One region of the Pseudocitrobacter sp. CD920760 genome, then DNA from elsewhere that is predicted to be linked to it. Evidence: riboswitches for the same ligand, from Rfam matches in the RefSeq annotation. Region 1 holds a riboswitch; each other region holds the start of a gene.
What was found. Region 1 has a riboswitch for thiamine pyrophosphate ahead of thiC (phosphomethylpyrimidine synthase ThiC). Riboswitches for the same ligand answer to the same signal wherever they lie in the genome.
Positions count from the first base shown of each region.

Region 2: it holds a riboswitch for thiamine pyrophosphate, as region 1 does, so the genes downstream of both, tenA (thiaminase II) here and thiC (phosphomethylpyrimidine synthase ThiC) in region 1, are expected to answer to the same signal.
Region 3: it holds a riboswitch for thiamine pyrophosphate, as region 1 does, so the genes downstream of both, thiM (hydroxyethylthiazole kinase) here and thiC (phosphomethylpyrimidine synthase ThiC) in region 1, are expected to answer to the same signal.

Region 1 covers NZ_CM173490.1:229,797-234,741, forward strand. Annotated here, with positions in the region: gene thiE (thiamine phosphate synthase) at 1-600, opposite strand, end outside; gene thiC (phosphomethylpyrimidine synthase ThiC) at 600-2,495, opposite strand; TPP riboswitch at 2,582-2,691, opposite strand; gene rsd (sigma D regulator) at 2,742-3,230, opposite strand; gene nudC (NAD(+) diphosphatase) at 3,327-4,100, shown strand; gene hemE (uroporphyrinogen decarboxylase) at 4,144-4,945, shown strand, end outside.
Region 2 covers NZ_CM173490.1:2,638,540-2,643,484, reverse strand. Annotated here, with positions in the region: gene lysC (lysine-sensitive aspartokinase 3) at 1-505, shown strand, start outside; gene AC1MKH_RS12490 (VF530 family protein) at 606-884, shown strand; gene AC1MKH_RS12485 (glycoside hydrolase family 10-like protein) at 950-2,278, shown strand; gene lysM (peptidoglycan-binding protein LysM) at 2,364-2,807, shown strand; TPP riboswitch at 2,886-2,988, shown strand; gene tenA (thiaminase II) at 3,053-3,736, shown strand; gene AC1MKH_RS12470 (ABC transporter ATP-binding protein) at 3,733-4,473, shown strand; gene AC1MKH_RS12465 (ABC transporter permease) at 4,500-4,945, shown strand, end outside.
Region 3 covers NZ_CM173490.1:3,427,550-3,432,494, reverse strand. Annotated here, with positions in the region: gene AC1MKH_RS16175 (oxidoreductase) at 1-176, shown strand, start outside; gene AC1MKH_RS16170 (DUF7916 family protein) at 186-1,028, shown strand; gene crcB (fluoride efflux transporter CrcB) at 1,025-1,399, opposite strand; gene AC1MKH_RS16160 (universal stress protein) at 1,415-1,837, opposite strand; fluoride riboswitch at 1,915-1,982, opposite strand; TPP riboswitch at 2,079-2,176, shown strand; gene thiM (hydroxyethylthiazole kinase) at 2,211-2,996, shown strand; gene thiD (bifunctional hydroxymethylpyrimidine kinase/phosphomethylpyrimidine kinase) at 2,993-3,793, shown strand; gene AC1MKH_RS16145 (NCS2 family permease) at 3,973-4,945, opposite strand, start outside.

The sequences.
Region 1 (4,945 bases):
CGCGGTGGCATCGCGCCAGTCTGCGGCTTGCGTAATCGCGCTCACGACGGCGATGCTGCCAACGCCCGTCGCCAGCACTGCCGGCGCACGTTCAAGGCTAATTCCGCCAATGGCGACGGTGGGGTAATCGTCCAGGCGTTTAATATGCGCGGCGAGCTGTTCCAGCCCCTGCGGCGCGGAGGGCATCTGCTTGGTTTGCGTTGGGAACACGTGACCCAGCGCGATGTACGAAGGCTGCGCCGCCAGCGCCACGTCAATTTCCATATCATCGTGAGTCGATACGCCAAGCCGTAAGTTGGCCGCGCGAATCGCGTCGAGATCGGTGGTTTCCAGATCTTCCTGCCCCAGATGCACGCCATAAGCCTGGTGTTTAATCGCCAGGCGCCAGTAGTCGTTGATAAACAGACGCGCGTTATAGCGACGGCCGAGATCTATCGCGGCAACCACATCGGCCTCGACCTCGTCGTCGTGTTTGTCCTTAATGCGTAACTGAATGGTGCGTACGCCCGCTTCCAGCAAACGTGCGATCCACTCCACGCTATCAACAACCGGGTAGAGGCCCAAACGGAAAGGAACCGGGGGAAAATGAGGCTGGTACATTATAAATTCTCCTGAGGGATATAGAGTTCGCCACCCCGGGCGCGGAACTGACCAGACATCTCGTTCATCCCGGTCTCTGCGGCCTGTTTTGCCGCGTAATCGCGAACTTCCTGGGTGATTTTCATTGAGCAGAATTTGGGGCCGCACATCGAGCAGAAATGGGCAACTTTGCCCGATTCCTGCGGCAGTGTTTCATCGTGATAGGCGCGAGCGGTGAAGGGGTCGAGCGCCAGGTTAAACTGATCTTCCCAGCGGAATTCAAAGCGTGCTTTCGACATGGCGTTATCGCGAATCTGCGCGCCGGGGTGACCTTTTGCCAGGTCTGCCGCGTGGGCGGCGATCTTGTAAGTGATAAGTCCTTGCTTCACATCGTCTTTATTCGGTAAGCCGAGGTGCTCTTTTGGCGTGACGTAGCAGAGCATCGCGCAGCCGAACCAGCCAATCATCGCCGCACCAATCCCGGAGGTGAAATGGTCGTAGCCTGGTGCAATATCGGTGGTGAGCGGCCCTAACGTATAAAACGGCGCTTCATGGCAGTGCTCCAGCTCTTCGGTCATATTACGGCGGATCATCTGCATTGGCACATGGCCGGGCCCTTCAATCATCACCTGCACGTCATATTCCCAGGCGATTTTGGTCAATTCGCCCAACGTGTGAAGTTCTGCAAACTGGGCTTCATCGTTGGCATCCTGAATTGAGCCAGGACGCAGGCCGTCGCCCAGCGACAGCGATACATCATAGGCGGCGCAAATTTCACAAATTTCGCGGAAGTGCTGATAAAGGAAGTTTTCCTGATGATGCGAGAGGCACCACTTCACCATGATTGAGCCACCGCGCGACACAATACCGGTCAGGCGTTTGGCGGTCATCGGCACGTAACGCAGCAGCACGCCCGCATGAATGGTGAAGTAGTCTACGCCCTGTTCGGCCTGTTCCAGCAACGTATCGCGGAACGCTTCCCAGCTCAGATCCTCGGCGATCCCATTGACCTTCTCCAGCGCCTGGTAGATCGGCACGGTGCCGATTGGTACCGGGCTGTTGCGCAGGATCCATTCGCGGGTTTCGTGGATGTAACGCCCGGTGGAGAGGTCCATCACCGTATCGGCGCCCCAGCGCGTTGCCCACACCAGTTTTTCCACCTCTTCTTCAATCGAGGAGCTCACTGCGGAGTTACCGATATTGGCGTTCACCTTCACCAGGAAGTTACGCCCGATGATCATCGGTTCCGATTCCGGATGGTTAATATTGGCCGGGATAATCGCCCGACCTGCCGCCACTTCGGCACGGACAAACTCAGGCGTGATGTTTTGTGGTAGCAGCGTGTCGAAGCTTTGCCCCGGATGCTGCTGGCGCAGTACTTCGCTGCGAATGCGCTCGCGCCCCATATTTTCGCGCAGGGCGATAAATTCCATCTCCGGGGTGATTACCCCCCGACGAGCATAATGGAGTTGGGTGACGCGCTTGCCGGGACACGCGCGTTTTGGCGTCAACAGGCCGGTGAAGCGCAATTCGTCGAGAAATTCGTCCGCGAGGCGGGCCTGAGTATAGGCGGAGCTGCGCGCCGTTAAGGTTTCGCTATCGGCGCGCGCGTCAATCCACGGCTGGCGCAGTTTTGCCAGGCCCTGGCGGATATCGATTTTTTCGGCTGGGTCGCCGTAGGGGCCGGAGGTGTCATACACCGGGATCGCTTCATTCTCTTCGTACTGCGCATTATCCTCGCTGCCGCCAATGAGCGTGGGGCTAAGCTGAATTTCGCGCATCGGCACGCGTACGCCAGGCTGTGTACCGGCGAGATAAATACGGCGCGAGTTAGGGAAAGCGGTGCCTTCCAGAGTATCAATAAAGCGTTGAGCCTGTTCGCGTTGTTCGCGGCGAGTCAGTTTTGTTGTAGACATAGCGCATACCAAATAAAAAAGGATATGGCTTGTCAGACGACGGATGGAGTAATGGATGCACAGCGCCCGTGAAGGCAGAGGCATAAAGCTGAATTACTCTTGTTCCCTTCGCAGGTATTAGCCTGATCAGGTTCCGCGGATCCCGAATTAACGGTCTCAGCCTGTGTTTTCACACGTGGCACTCCGACAAGATGTAGCCCCATAAATGGGACGATGAATGTAAACTACGCGTTAATGCGTAAAATCTCAAGCGGGACGTTTGATCCCGGCGCTATCGTGCATCGCATCCAGCACGAGCATGATGAGCTTATCTTCGAGCACAAAACGTGCCTCCAGCGCCTCGCCGATATCCGACAATGCTTGTTGAAATTCAAAGCAATTATCGTGATCGATGGCCGTCTCCAGGCTGGAGTCGTAATAGTCCATAATCAACTGGGTGTTGGCTTCCAGCTTGGGCCAGATTTTAGTGGCCGTTAAAAGCGCGGCGTCGCCTTCCAATTTATGGAGAATGCGTTCATAAATACTGAAGTGGCAGGAGGAGAGGTAGTCCACCAGTCGCTGACAAAAATCATCCAGTGCTTTTTCATTCAGCCGTATAAACGATTCTTTGCCAGGCTTAATCCCAATCAGGTTGGAATAAGCGACAAGCAATTGCTTGCGTATGTTGAGCCAGCGGTCGACCAGTTTGTTACTGCCTCCAACATGCTCCGTCAGGCTTTCGAGCTGGTTTAACATGTGATTGACTCCGCACAAGTGGGTTTAAAGACTGCGCACTAAGATGTAACGATAATGTAAATAACATGCCAGTGAAGCAAAGGTAGTGCAATAGATATGGATCGTATAATTGAAAAATTAGACATCGGCTGGTGGGTCGTCAGCCATGAGCAAAAATTATGGCTGCCGGGCGGAGAATTACCCTGGGGCGAAGCGGGAAAATTCGACCTTGCGGGGCAACGCGCGCTGCTGATTGGTGAATGGCAAGGCTCGCCGGTGTGGCTGATTCAGCAACAGCGTCGTCATGATATGGGCTCGCTGCGGCAAATTCTCGACCAGGATGCCGGGCTGTTTCAACTCGCCGGGCGCGGCGTGCAGCTGGCGGAGTTCTACCGCTCGCATAAATTCTGCGGCTACTGTGGGCATACCATGCACCCCAGCAAAACCGAATGGGCGATGCTGTGCGACCACTGCCGTCAACGCTACTATCCGCAAATCGCGCCCTGCATCATCGTCGCCATTCGTCGCGATGACACCATCCTGCTGGCGCAGCATACGCGTCATCGCAACGGCGTACACACCGTGCTGGCCGGGTTCGTTGAAGTGGGCGAAACGCTGGAGCAGGCCGTCGCGCGCGAAGTGATGGAAGAGAGCAGTATAAAAATCAAAAACCTGCGTTATGTCACCTCCCAACCGTGGCCGTTCCCGCAATCACTGATGACCGCGTTTATGGCCGAGTATGACAGCGGCGATATCGTGATCGACCCCAAAGAGCTGCTGGAAGCCAACTGGTATCGCTATGACGATTTACCGTTACTGCCGCCGCCGGGAACCGTCGCCCGTCGACTCATTGAAGATACTGTCGCACTCTGCCGGGCAGAGTATGAGTGACACTCATGTTACACTGGCGTGAAAGAGCTCAAGGAATGGAAAAATGACCGAACTGAAAAACGATCGTTACCTGCGTGCGCTGCTGCGTCAGCCTGTAGATGTCACCCCTGTCTGGATGATGCGCCAGGCGGGCCGCTATTTACCGGAATATAAAGCGACCCGTGCCCAGGCCGGGGATTTTATGTCCCTGTGCAAAAACGCCGAGCTGGCATGCGAAGTCACACTTCAGCCGCTGCGCCGTTACCCGCTGGATGCGGCCATTCTGTTCTCCGATATTCTGACTATCCCGGATGCAATGGGCCTCGGGCTCTATTTTGAAGCGGGCGAAGGCCCACGCTTTACCTCGCCGATAACCAGTAAAGCGGATGTTGATAAGCTGCCGATTCCGGACCCGGAAGGCGAACTGGGTTATGTGATGAACGCGGTGCGTACGATCCGCCGCGAACTGAAAGGCGAAGTGCCGCTGATTGGTTTCTCCGGCAGCCCGTGGACGCTGGCGACCTACATGGTCGAAGGCGGCAGCAGCAAAGCGTTTACCGTGATTAAAAAGATGATGTATGCCGAGCCGCAAACGCTGCATCTGCTGCTCGATAAACTGGCGAAAAGCGTCACGCTCTATCTGAATGCGCAGATTAAAGCCGGTGCGCAGTCGGTGATGATTTTCGACACCTGGGGCGGTGTGCTCACCGGGCGTGATTATCAGCAGTTCTCGCTGTATTACATGCACAAAATTGTCGATGGTTTGCTGCGTGAAAACGACGGGCGCCGCGTGCCGGTGACGCTGTTCACCAAAGGCGGAGGGCAGTGGCTGGAAGAGATGGCGGAAACCGGCTGTGATGCGTTGG
Region 2 (4,945 bases), 2.4 Mb from region 1:
CGCTGCCGGCGGTACGCTGGTGCGTCGTGAGACCGAGAATCCGCCGCTGTATCGTGCGATTGCCGTTCGCCGTAAGCAAACCCTGTTAAGATTGCACAGTCTGCACGCGCAGCCAGCCTATGCCTTTTTTGCTGAGATGTTCGCTATTCTGGCACAGCATCAGGTGGATATTGATCTGGTCACAACCTCGGAAAGCAGCATTGCGCTTGCGCTCGATCCCACCTGCGCGACATCCGGGGAAGATCACACCTTAACCACCTCACTGCTGACGGCGCTCTCCTCCCACTGTCGGGTTGAGATTGAAACCGGGCTGGCGCTGGTGACGCTGATTGGTAATCAGCTTCATCAGGGGACGGGGGTGTGTCGTGATGCCTTCGCCGAACTGGACGAACATGCGGTACGCATGATTTGCCACGGTGCATCCAATAATAATCTCAGCTTCCTGTTGCCGGGCGACACTGCCGATAGCGCCGTCGTTGCATTACACCGCAGGCTGTTCGAGTAAGCGTAATCAGGGGCGTTTCACGCCCCTTTTCATTTCATTGCCGCAGTGCCCGCTTTCTTGTACCCTTCCCGCTTCTTTGCGCACACTTTATCGGATATCCATGACCGCTCAACATTCGAAAGATCCTTTGCACGGCGTTACGCTGGAGATGCAAATTAATGCCCTGGTGGCTCGCTACGGTTGGGAAAAACTGGGCAAACTGGTGAACATTAACTGTTTTAAGAATGACCCTAGCGTGAAATCCAGCCTCAAGTTTTTACGCCGCACGCCTTGGGCCCGAGCGGAAGTTGAAGCGCTCTATCTTGATTCCCTCGAAGACGATGAACCTCAGGATGGCGGATTTAACCCGTGGTTGCAGGGGCGAGACGATAAGATCTGATTCACTTCCCCTGCAAATCGTAAGAGAATATCGCCTCTCAAGGGACTAGTAGAAAACGGGCGTTTATGATCATCTCTTTGCGGGGCGTCTCCCCGGTCACTCAGGTTAAAAAACTAGGCACGCTGGTTGCCGCGGCATTACTTGTTGTCAGTTGTTCGTCTAAGCCACCGAGTTCACTTGTTACATCGCCAGGCAACACATCAAAGCCCGCCGGTAAAACGCAGCAGAGTAATGAACCAATGCGCGGTATCTGGCTGGCCACGGTTTCGCGGCTCGACTGGCCGCCAGTTAACTCGGTCAATATCAGCAGCCCCGCCATTCGTATCAATAAACAGAAAGAAGCGCTGACGGCAAAGCTCGATAACCTGAAACAACTCGGTATTAATACCGTATTTTTCCAGGTAAAACCCGATGGCACCGCCCTGTGGGATTCTAAAATTCTGCCGTGGTCCGATACCTTAACCGGCAAGATTGGCGAGAATCCCGGGTACGATCCGTTGCAATTTATGCTGGATGAAGCCCATAAACGCGGCATGAAAGTACATGCCTGGTTTAACCCGTACCGGGTAACAACCAACACCAAACCATCAACGGTGGCCGAGCTTAATCGCACGCTCTCACAGCAACCCGCCAGTATTTTTGTCCTGCATCGCGACTGGATCCGCACATCAAGCGATCGCTTCGTCCTTGACCCCGGTATTCCGGAAGCGCGCGACTGGATCACCAGTATTGTGGCGGAAGTGGTGGCGAAATATCCGGTCGATGGCGTGCAGTTTGATGACTACTTCTATACCGAAACTGCCGGCTCTACGCTTAACGATAACCAGACCTGGCGGCAGTATGGCCAGCAATATGCGTCAAAAGCCGACTGGCGACGCCATAACACGCAACAGCTTATCGAGCAGGTTTCACGCACCATTAAGCAGCTGAAGCCCGACGTCGAGTTTGGCGTAAGCCCGGCGGGCGTCTGGCGTAACCGCTCGCACGATCCTTTAGGGTCGGATACGCGCGGTGCGGCCGCCTACGATGAGTCTTATGCTGATACCCGCCTTTGGGTGCAGCAAGGCTTGCTGGACTACATCGCCCCGCAGCTGTACTGGCCGTTTGCCCGCGACGCTGCGCGTTATGATGTGCTGGCAAAATGGTGGGCGGATGTGGTGAAACCGACCAAAACACGGCTCTATATTGGCGTGGCGCTGTATAAAGTGGGCGAACCGTCGAAAAAAGAACCTGACTGGGCGGTGAATGGCGGCGTACCAGAGCTGAGTAAGCAGATCGATCTCAATGAATCAATCCCGGAAATCAACGGGACGATCCTGTTCCGCGAAGATAATCTCAATCAACCGCAAACCCGCCAGGCGGTGAATTATCTGAAAACCCGTTGGGGCCATTAATCCAGCCTTTTGTGCGCTACGCAAACCCGGCGTAGCGCACCTCATCTGCTATGCTTACCCTGACATTCTTTACTGGAGAACGGATATGGGACTGTTTAACTTCGTGAAAGAAGCAGGTGAAAAACTGTGGGACAAACTGACGGATTCGCATCAGGACCAGGGCGAAAAAGTCACCGAGCATTTAAAGAAACTCAATATTCCCGGTGCGGATAAAGTCCAGGTGACGGTCGTCGACGGGAAAGCCAGCGTCACCGGTGATGGGCTAACCCAGGAAGAGAAAGAGAAAATTCAGGTTGCCGTCGGTAACGTCGCCGGAGTCAGTGAAGTTGAGAATAACATCACCGCTGCCGATAGTGCGGATGAAGCCACCTACTACACCGTGAAATCCGGCGATACGCTGAGCGCGATCTCCAAAAACGTATACGGCAACGCCAATCTGTACAATAAAATCTTTGAAGCCAACCGCCCGATGCTTTCTCATCCGGATAAAATTTATCCCGGCCAGACTTTACGTATTCCTAAAGCCTGATAACCGCACGCTTGCCGGAAGTCATTCCGGTAAGCGTTCCCCCCTCGTTGTATTCACAGGCAAAATATCGTATAAAACCTCCTGTCCGAGGGGTGTCCAGTAATGGGCTGAGATGGCGCAAGCCGAACCCTTAGAACCTGATCTGGGTCATGCCAGCGAAGGGACGGGTTAGCCATCTATTTACACAGCCAATTCCTGTTCTTCCCTCATTGCGCCCGGATCTCCACTTTATTACTGGAGGTCCCATGTCTTTACCCCTGTTTGAAACCGGTCTTTACGGACGCCTTCGCACGCTCGCGGGTCACCACTGGCACGATTACGTCGCCCATGAATTTGTCCAGCAGTTAGGTGCGGGCACCCTGCCTGAACCTGCGTTCCGCCGATATCTCACCCAGGATTATCTGTTTTTAGTTCATTTCGCCCGCGCCTACGCACTGCTGGTGAGCAAACTGCAAAATCTGCCGGAAATGCGCGCGGCGACGGCATCACTGAACGCCATTCTCAATGAACTGCCGCTGCATATCAGTTACTGCCAGCAATGGGGATTAACGGAATCCGACGTTACGCAGGTGGAAGAAGCCGCCGAAACGGTGAATTACACCCGTTATGTTCTGGATGTGGGGCATTCAGGCGATGTGCTTGATCTGCTCACCGCACTGATGCCGTGCGTGGCAGGCTATGCGGAAATCGGCCTGCGCCTGCTCAACGATCCGGCAACCGTCTTTGAGGGTAATCCTTACGCGCCGTGGATCCGGAACTATGGTGATGAGGGATATCTGGCAGGCGTACAAGCCTCTCTGACGCTATTTGAAAATCTGGCGGCTCAGCGCGGTGGTGAAAGCCGTATCGCTGAACTTTCGTCTATCTTCACCACCGCCACCCGGCTGGAAAGCGCGTTCTGGCAGATGGGGTTGAACGCGAAATCATGAAGGCGGTGAATGAATCCCCCGCGATCAGGCTAACAGACCTTACGCTGCGTTATGGCAATAAGACGATATTCGAGAACCTGAACGTGACTATCCCGGCAGGGCATTTCGTCTCCTTGCTGGGTGCCAGCGGAGCGGGTAAAACCAGCCTGCTGCGCATTGTTGCCGGGCTGGCAGCCCCCACATCGGGTAGCGTGGCGGATGAACATGGTCGCTCGCTCGCAGGCCGAATCGCCTGGATGGGGCAACGCGATCTGCTCTATCCGTGGTTAACCATTGAACAGAATGTTTGCCTGGGGGCGCGTTTACGCGGAGAAAAAGCCGATCGCCAATGGGCACAAGAGCTGCTTGAGCGTGTGGGGCTAAGCAGCTATGGCCACGCCCTGCCGCAGACGTTATCCGGCGGGATGCGCCAGCGCGCCGCCATCGCCCGAACCCTCTATGAACAGCAGCCGATTGTCCTGATGGATGAGCCGTTTTCCGCGCTGGACGCGATTACCCGCGCCACGATTCAGGCGCTGGCGGCGGAACTGCTGGCTGACCGTACCGTGCTATTGATCACACACGACCCCGTAGAGGCCTGCCGCCTGAGTCATCACATTCTGGTTCTGGCGAAACATCCTGGCGGCATCGATGACTCCCACGTTATGGCTGGCCTGCCGCCACGCGAAGTTGACGATCCTCTGGTTATCCAGAGTCAACGTGAGCTTATGCAACAGCTCATTCGGGGGGCACAGTGATTTTCTTATCACGAATCTGGCGTGGGATGACGCTGTTTGCAGGCTTAGTGGGGTTATGGTGGCTGGCGACGCTCGGCTCTATTCCGGCATTCCTGCTGCCATCGCCCACGGCGGTAGTTCAGGCCCTGCACGATAATGGTCGTTACCTCGGCTGGCACACGTTGATTACCCTGGCGGAAATCGCCAGTGGCCTGGTGATTGGCGTACTGCTCGGGGCGATTCTGGCGCTGTGCATGGTCTTTTCTCCCCGTCTTCAGCGCTGGGTGATGCCGGTGGTATTAACCAGCCAGGCGATACCGGTCTTTGCCCTCGCCCCGCTGCTGGTGCTGTGGTTTGGTTTTGGCATGAGCGCCAAGGTTACCATGGCGGTACTGATTATCTTCTTCCCGGTCACCTCGGCTCTGTTTGACGGTTTGCGCCGGGTAAGTGGCGATTATCTCGACCTGGCCCGCACCATGGGGGCGTCACGCTG
Region 3 (4,945 bases), 2.1 Mb from region 1:
AGCAAGCGTTTATTCCGGCGGTTAAAGGTGACTATGGTCGGGTCTATGACGCGCTGTATGAAACATTAACCACTGGATGCGCAAACTACGTCAGCGAGCTGGAAGCGCTGACTAATCTGGAGATTCTGGAACGCGCGTTCCAGCAGCCATCGCCGTCACTGATCGCGTTATCTTAAGGAGAATATATGCAACGGATTTTAAATTGCCGCACCCGTGATTTTGCCAAACCGGCTGCTGCAAGCGAGCTGGTGCAGGCCATTGTCGCTTCTGAAGGACGCGTGATTATGGCGGAAGTCGCGGCAGGGGCGAGCCCGCTGTACGGCGAAGTGACCAATGGCGAGCTGCTTTGCGCGTTTGGCTGCGATCTGCTGCTGGTAAAAGGAATGAATTGCCGCACTCAGGCGATTCAGGGATGTGAAAACCTTGCCCACTTCAAAGCGCTGACGGGGCGACTGATTGGCGTCAGCATGGAAGTGCTGGCAGATCCGTCGCTGGACGATCCTCGCGCCTGTAACCTGAATAATCTTGCGCTGCTGCAGGAGGCAGATTTTTACTGCCTGACGGCGTATGACAAACCGGGCGTCACCGCTGAGCGCGTCATTGACGCACTGCGCCAGATTCGCGCGATGACCGATAAAATGATCCTGGTGGCGAAGTTTTATGCGTCAGGCCTTGCCGAACCGCAGGAGTACGCCCGCTATGTTCTGGAAGGTGCCGATGGCGTGATGATTCCCGCGCCAGCCAGCTGTCGCGGCGCCTCAGAGGAGAAGGTGGCCTTTGCGCTGGCGGCGGTTCAGGCCGTCGGTGGCGTGGGCATCACCACGCTCAGCAGCAGCCAGGAGGGCGCAGATGAAGAAACGGTGCGGCAAATTGCACTCGCCAGTAAGCGCTGCGGCGCCGATATGTACAACTTCGGCGATGCCGGTGTCGCCGGAATGGCTGACCCGCAAGCGCTGTATGCGTTTTCGATGGCCGTTCGCGGTCGCCGCCACACCTGGGTGAGAATGGCGGCGTCGCTGGCGCGCTAAACCAGCGTCATCAAAAAGAATCCGGCAGCGGTCATCAGGAGCGATCCCACCACGTGAGTCATCACCGAAATCATCGCCCACAGATAGTTGCCATTTTGCAAAAGGGTGACGATCTCCGCCGAAAAGGTGGAAAAGGTCGTCATCCCGCCGCAAAGCCCGGTGGTAATCAGTAACTTCCATGCCGGGTCCAACTGCGGCTGGCGCAAAAAGAACGCCAGCGCCGCGCCAATAATAAAACCACCGACCAGATTAACCACCAGCGTTCCTGGTGGCAGGCTGGGGAAAAGGCTGTTCAGTTTCATCGACAGCCACCAACGAATGACACACCCGGTAGAGCCGCCAATAATAACGGCCAGTAATGAACGATACATCACGCGCGTAAATCCTTATGCTAAATGTTTGATCAGCACATCCACCGTCAGATGATTGATGTACTCAAGGGAGTGGGAGGCGAGCACGCCCAGCAGGCGATTGTGATGTCCGGCGATGACCAGATCGATACGGCGATCGCGGATACAGGATTCGACATCTTCAAAGCGACGGGTCGTGACCAGTTCCAGCGTTTGTACCGGTAAGGAAACGGATTCCGCCAGCTCGCTCAACAGGGCTTTGGCCTGAATGACTTCCTGCGAAACCACGTCATCCATCAGGCTGTCGGAGACATAATTGAGGGCGCGATAATCGGTGCTGATATGCGCGATGGTTATCGTCATCGCGTTCTCCTGCGCCATTTTTGCGGCGTGATCGAGCAGGGGAATGCCATCAAGACTGTTGTTAATCAGCACCAGCGCATGGTTGTAAACAGGCATAAAAAAACCTCGTCAGGTTGCGAGGTATGAGCGGGTCTTTAAACGACAGACAGCCTGACATACCTCCATGTTAAGAGGGTATACCAGGCGTCATCAGCCCCAGCAGGGCGGTTGGGAAAGGTGGAACGCCATCACCTTTATGAATAATTGTGGGCCGATGAGGGGGGGAATGCAAATGGTTTGTGCGGCTTGCTTCCACCCGGCACTTGCCGTAACCTGCTGCGATACACGAATTTGTTGTATTGATGACTCGGGGTGCCCTTCCTTCGTGAAGGCTGAGAAAAACCCGTACCACCTGATCTGGATAATGCCAGCGTAGGGAAGTCAGAGACCGTCAGGTCATTGCTTCTGGACGTTCTGGCAGGAGCAAACCATGCAAGCAGAGCCGCTTAGTCCCGCGCAAATCGCGCATTCGTTACATCTTTTTCGTCATCACGCCCCCCTTGTTCACTGTATGACTAACGACGTCGTGCAGACCTTTACCGCCAACGTATTGCTGGCGCTCGGTGCATCCCCCGCGATGGTGATTGATGCGCAGGAAGCCGCGCAGTTCTCTGCCATTGCCGATGCGTTATTGATAAACGTCGGCACGCTAACGCAGCCGCGCGCGCAGGCGATGAAAGCCGCCGTGTTGAGTGCGAACGCTGCGGGTAAACCCTGGACTCTCGACCCTGTCGCCGTGGGCGCGTTAACGCTGCGCACCGAGTTTTGCCACGACCTGTTGACCTTAAAACCTGCCGCCATTCGGGGAAATGCCTCCGAAATTATGGCGCTGGCGGGAATGAGCGCGGGCGGGCGCGGCGTGGATACCACCGATACCGCCGCTGCTGCGCTACCGGCGGCGCAGGCTCTGGCGCGTCAGATCAATACCATTGTGGCGGTGACGGGCGAAGTGGATTACATCACCGATGGACAACGCGTTGTCGCGGTAACGGGCGGCGACCCGTTGATGACCCGGGTAGTGGGGACGGGCTGTGCATTGTCTGCGGTCGTCGCGGCAAGCTGTGCGCTGCCGGGCGACAGGCTGGATAACGTTGCCTCTGCCTGCGCCTTTATGAAACTGGCCGGTGGTCGTGCGGCGGTCGATAACGGACCGGGCAGTTTTGTCCCCGCATTTTTAGATGCGCTGTATGCACTGAATGGGGAGGCACTGGCATGAAACGGATTAACGCATTAACCATTGCCGGTACCGATCCAAGCGGTGGCGCGGGCATTCAGGCGGATCTGAAAACCTTCTCAGCATTGGGCGCATACGGCTGTTCGGTGATCACCGCGCTGGTGGCGCAGAACACCCATGGCGTGCAGTCGGTCTATCGTATTGAACCGGATTTTGTCGCTGCGCAGCTGGATTCCGTGTTTAACGATGTGCGCATCGATACCACCAAAATCGGTATGCTGGCGGAAACTGATATCGTTGAAGCCGTGGCGGAGCGATTACAGCGCCATCGGGTGGAAAATGTGGTGCTGGATACGGTCATGTTGGCCAAAAGCGGCGATGCGCTGCTATCGCCCGCGGCGGTAGAAACGCTGCGTCAACGCCTGCTGCCACAGGTCTCGTTAATTACGCCGAATCTGCCGGAAGCGGCGGCATTGCTGGATGCGCCGCATGCGCGGAATGAGCGTGAAATGCTGGAACAAGGGCGCGCGCTGCTGGCGATGGGCTGCGGCGCGGTCCTTATGAAAGGCGGCCATCTTGACGATGCGGAAAGCCCCGACTGGCTGTTCACCCGCGACGGCGAGCAGCGTTTTACCGCACCACGCGTCATGACCAAAAACACCCACGGCACGGGTTGTACGCTGTCGGCTGCGCTGGCAGCACTGCGTCCGCGCCATAGCTGCTGGGGCGACACGGTGCTGGAAGCGAAAACCTGGCTTTCTGCCGCGCTGGCGCAGGCCGATACGCTGGAAGTCGGCAGTGGAATTGGCCCGGTGCACCATTTTCACGCCTGGTGGTGATCACCTGCATTTGGATGGATGACAAATGCAAAATTGCCTGATGGCGTTGCGCTTATCAGGCCTACAGAGAGTGTGCAATATATTGAATTTGTGAAGTTTTGTAGGCCGGATAAGGCGTTTACGCCGCATCCGGCAAATATCAGCACCACGCCACCAAAACGCGCTTGATGAATTCCTGATTAATGGCGCACCAGCGTGGCAAAGTAATACACCAGCGGCACTGCCAGAATCCATAAGCCGAGAGGGATTTCCCGCCACTTCCCGGCAATGGTTTTAATCATCACATAGAACAGCAACCCACCCGCGATACCCGTCCCGAAGCTATTGGCGATAAGCGTAATCATCACCATCATCAGTACCGGTAAGCCGTCGGTGAAATTCGCCAAATCCACCTTACGCAGGCCGCTAAACATATTCAGGCCAATCAGGATCAACGCCGGGGCTGTGGCTTCTTTGGGGATCATCAGCGCAACGGGGGTGAACAGCAGCATCAGCAAGAACATGATGGCGGCGGCAAGCGCAGTCATGCCGGTTTTACCGCCTGCTTCCGCCGAGGCTGAAGACTCAATCAGCGCCGTCGCGGCCGGAATACCGACCCACGGGCCCAGCGCGGCGGCAATGGAGTCAACCATAAACGGGCGGTTGATGTGCGGCATATTGCCTTCTTCATCCAGCAGGCCCGCTTCACCGCCGACGGCAAGCGTGGTGCCCATGGTTGAGAAAAACTCTGAGGCAAAAAAGACAAACAGATAAGGCAGGAAAGCGATATTCAGCGCGCCAATGATATCCACCTGCGCAAACACCGGAGTTAATGAGTGGGGCAGGGCGATAAAGCTTGATGGCAGGTGCGTGACGCCCGCCGGGATACCCACCAGCGTCGCACACAGAATTGCCCACAGGATAGCGCCAGGAATACGACGCGCCTGCAGGGCAATCGCCAGAAACAGCCCGCACAGCGCCACCAGCGCGCCCGGCGAAAGAAAATCCCCCAGCATCAAGGCGTTATTTTTGGCGCTTGCCAGCACCAATCCGGCATTACGAAAACCGAGCAGGGCAACAAAAATACCGATAGACGCCGTCAGCCCCAGTTTGATGGATTGCGGCACCGAGCGGGTGACCACTTCACGCAGGCCAAAACGGGTGAGCAGGAAG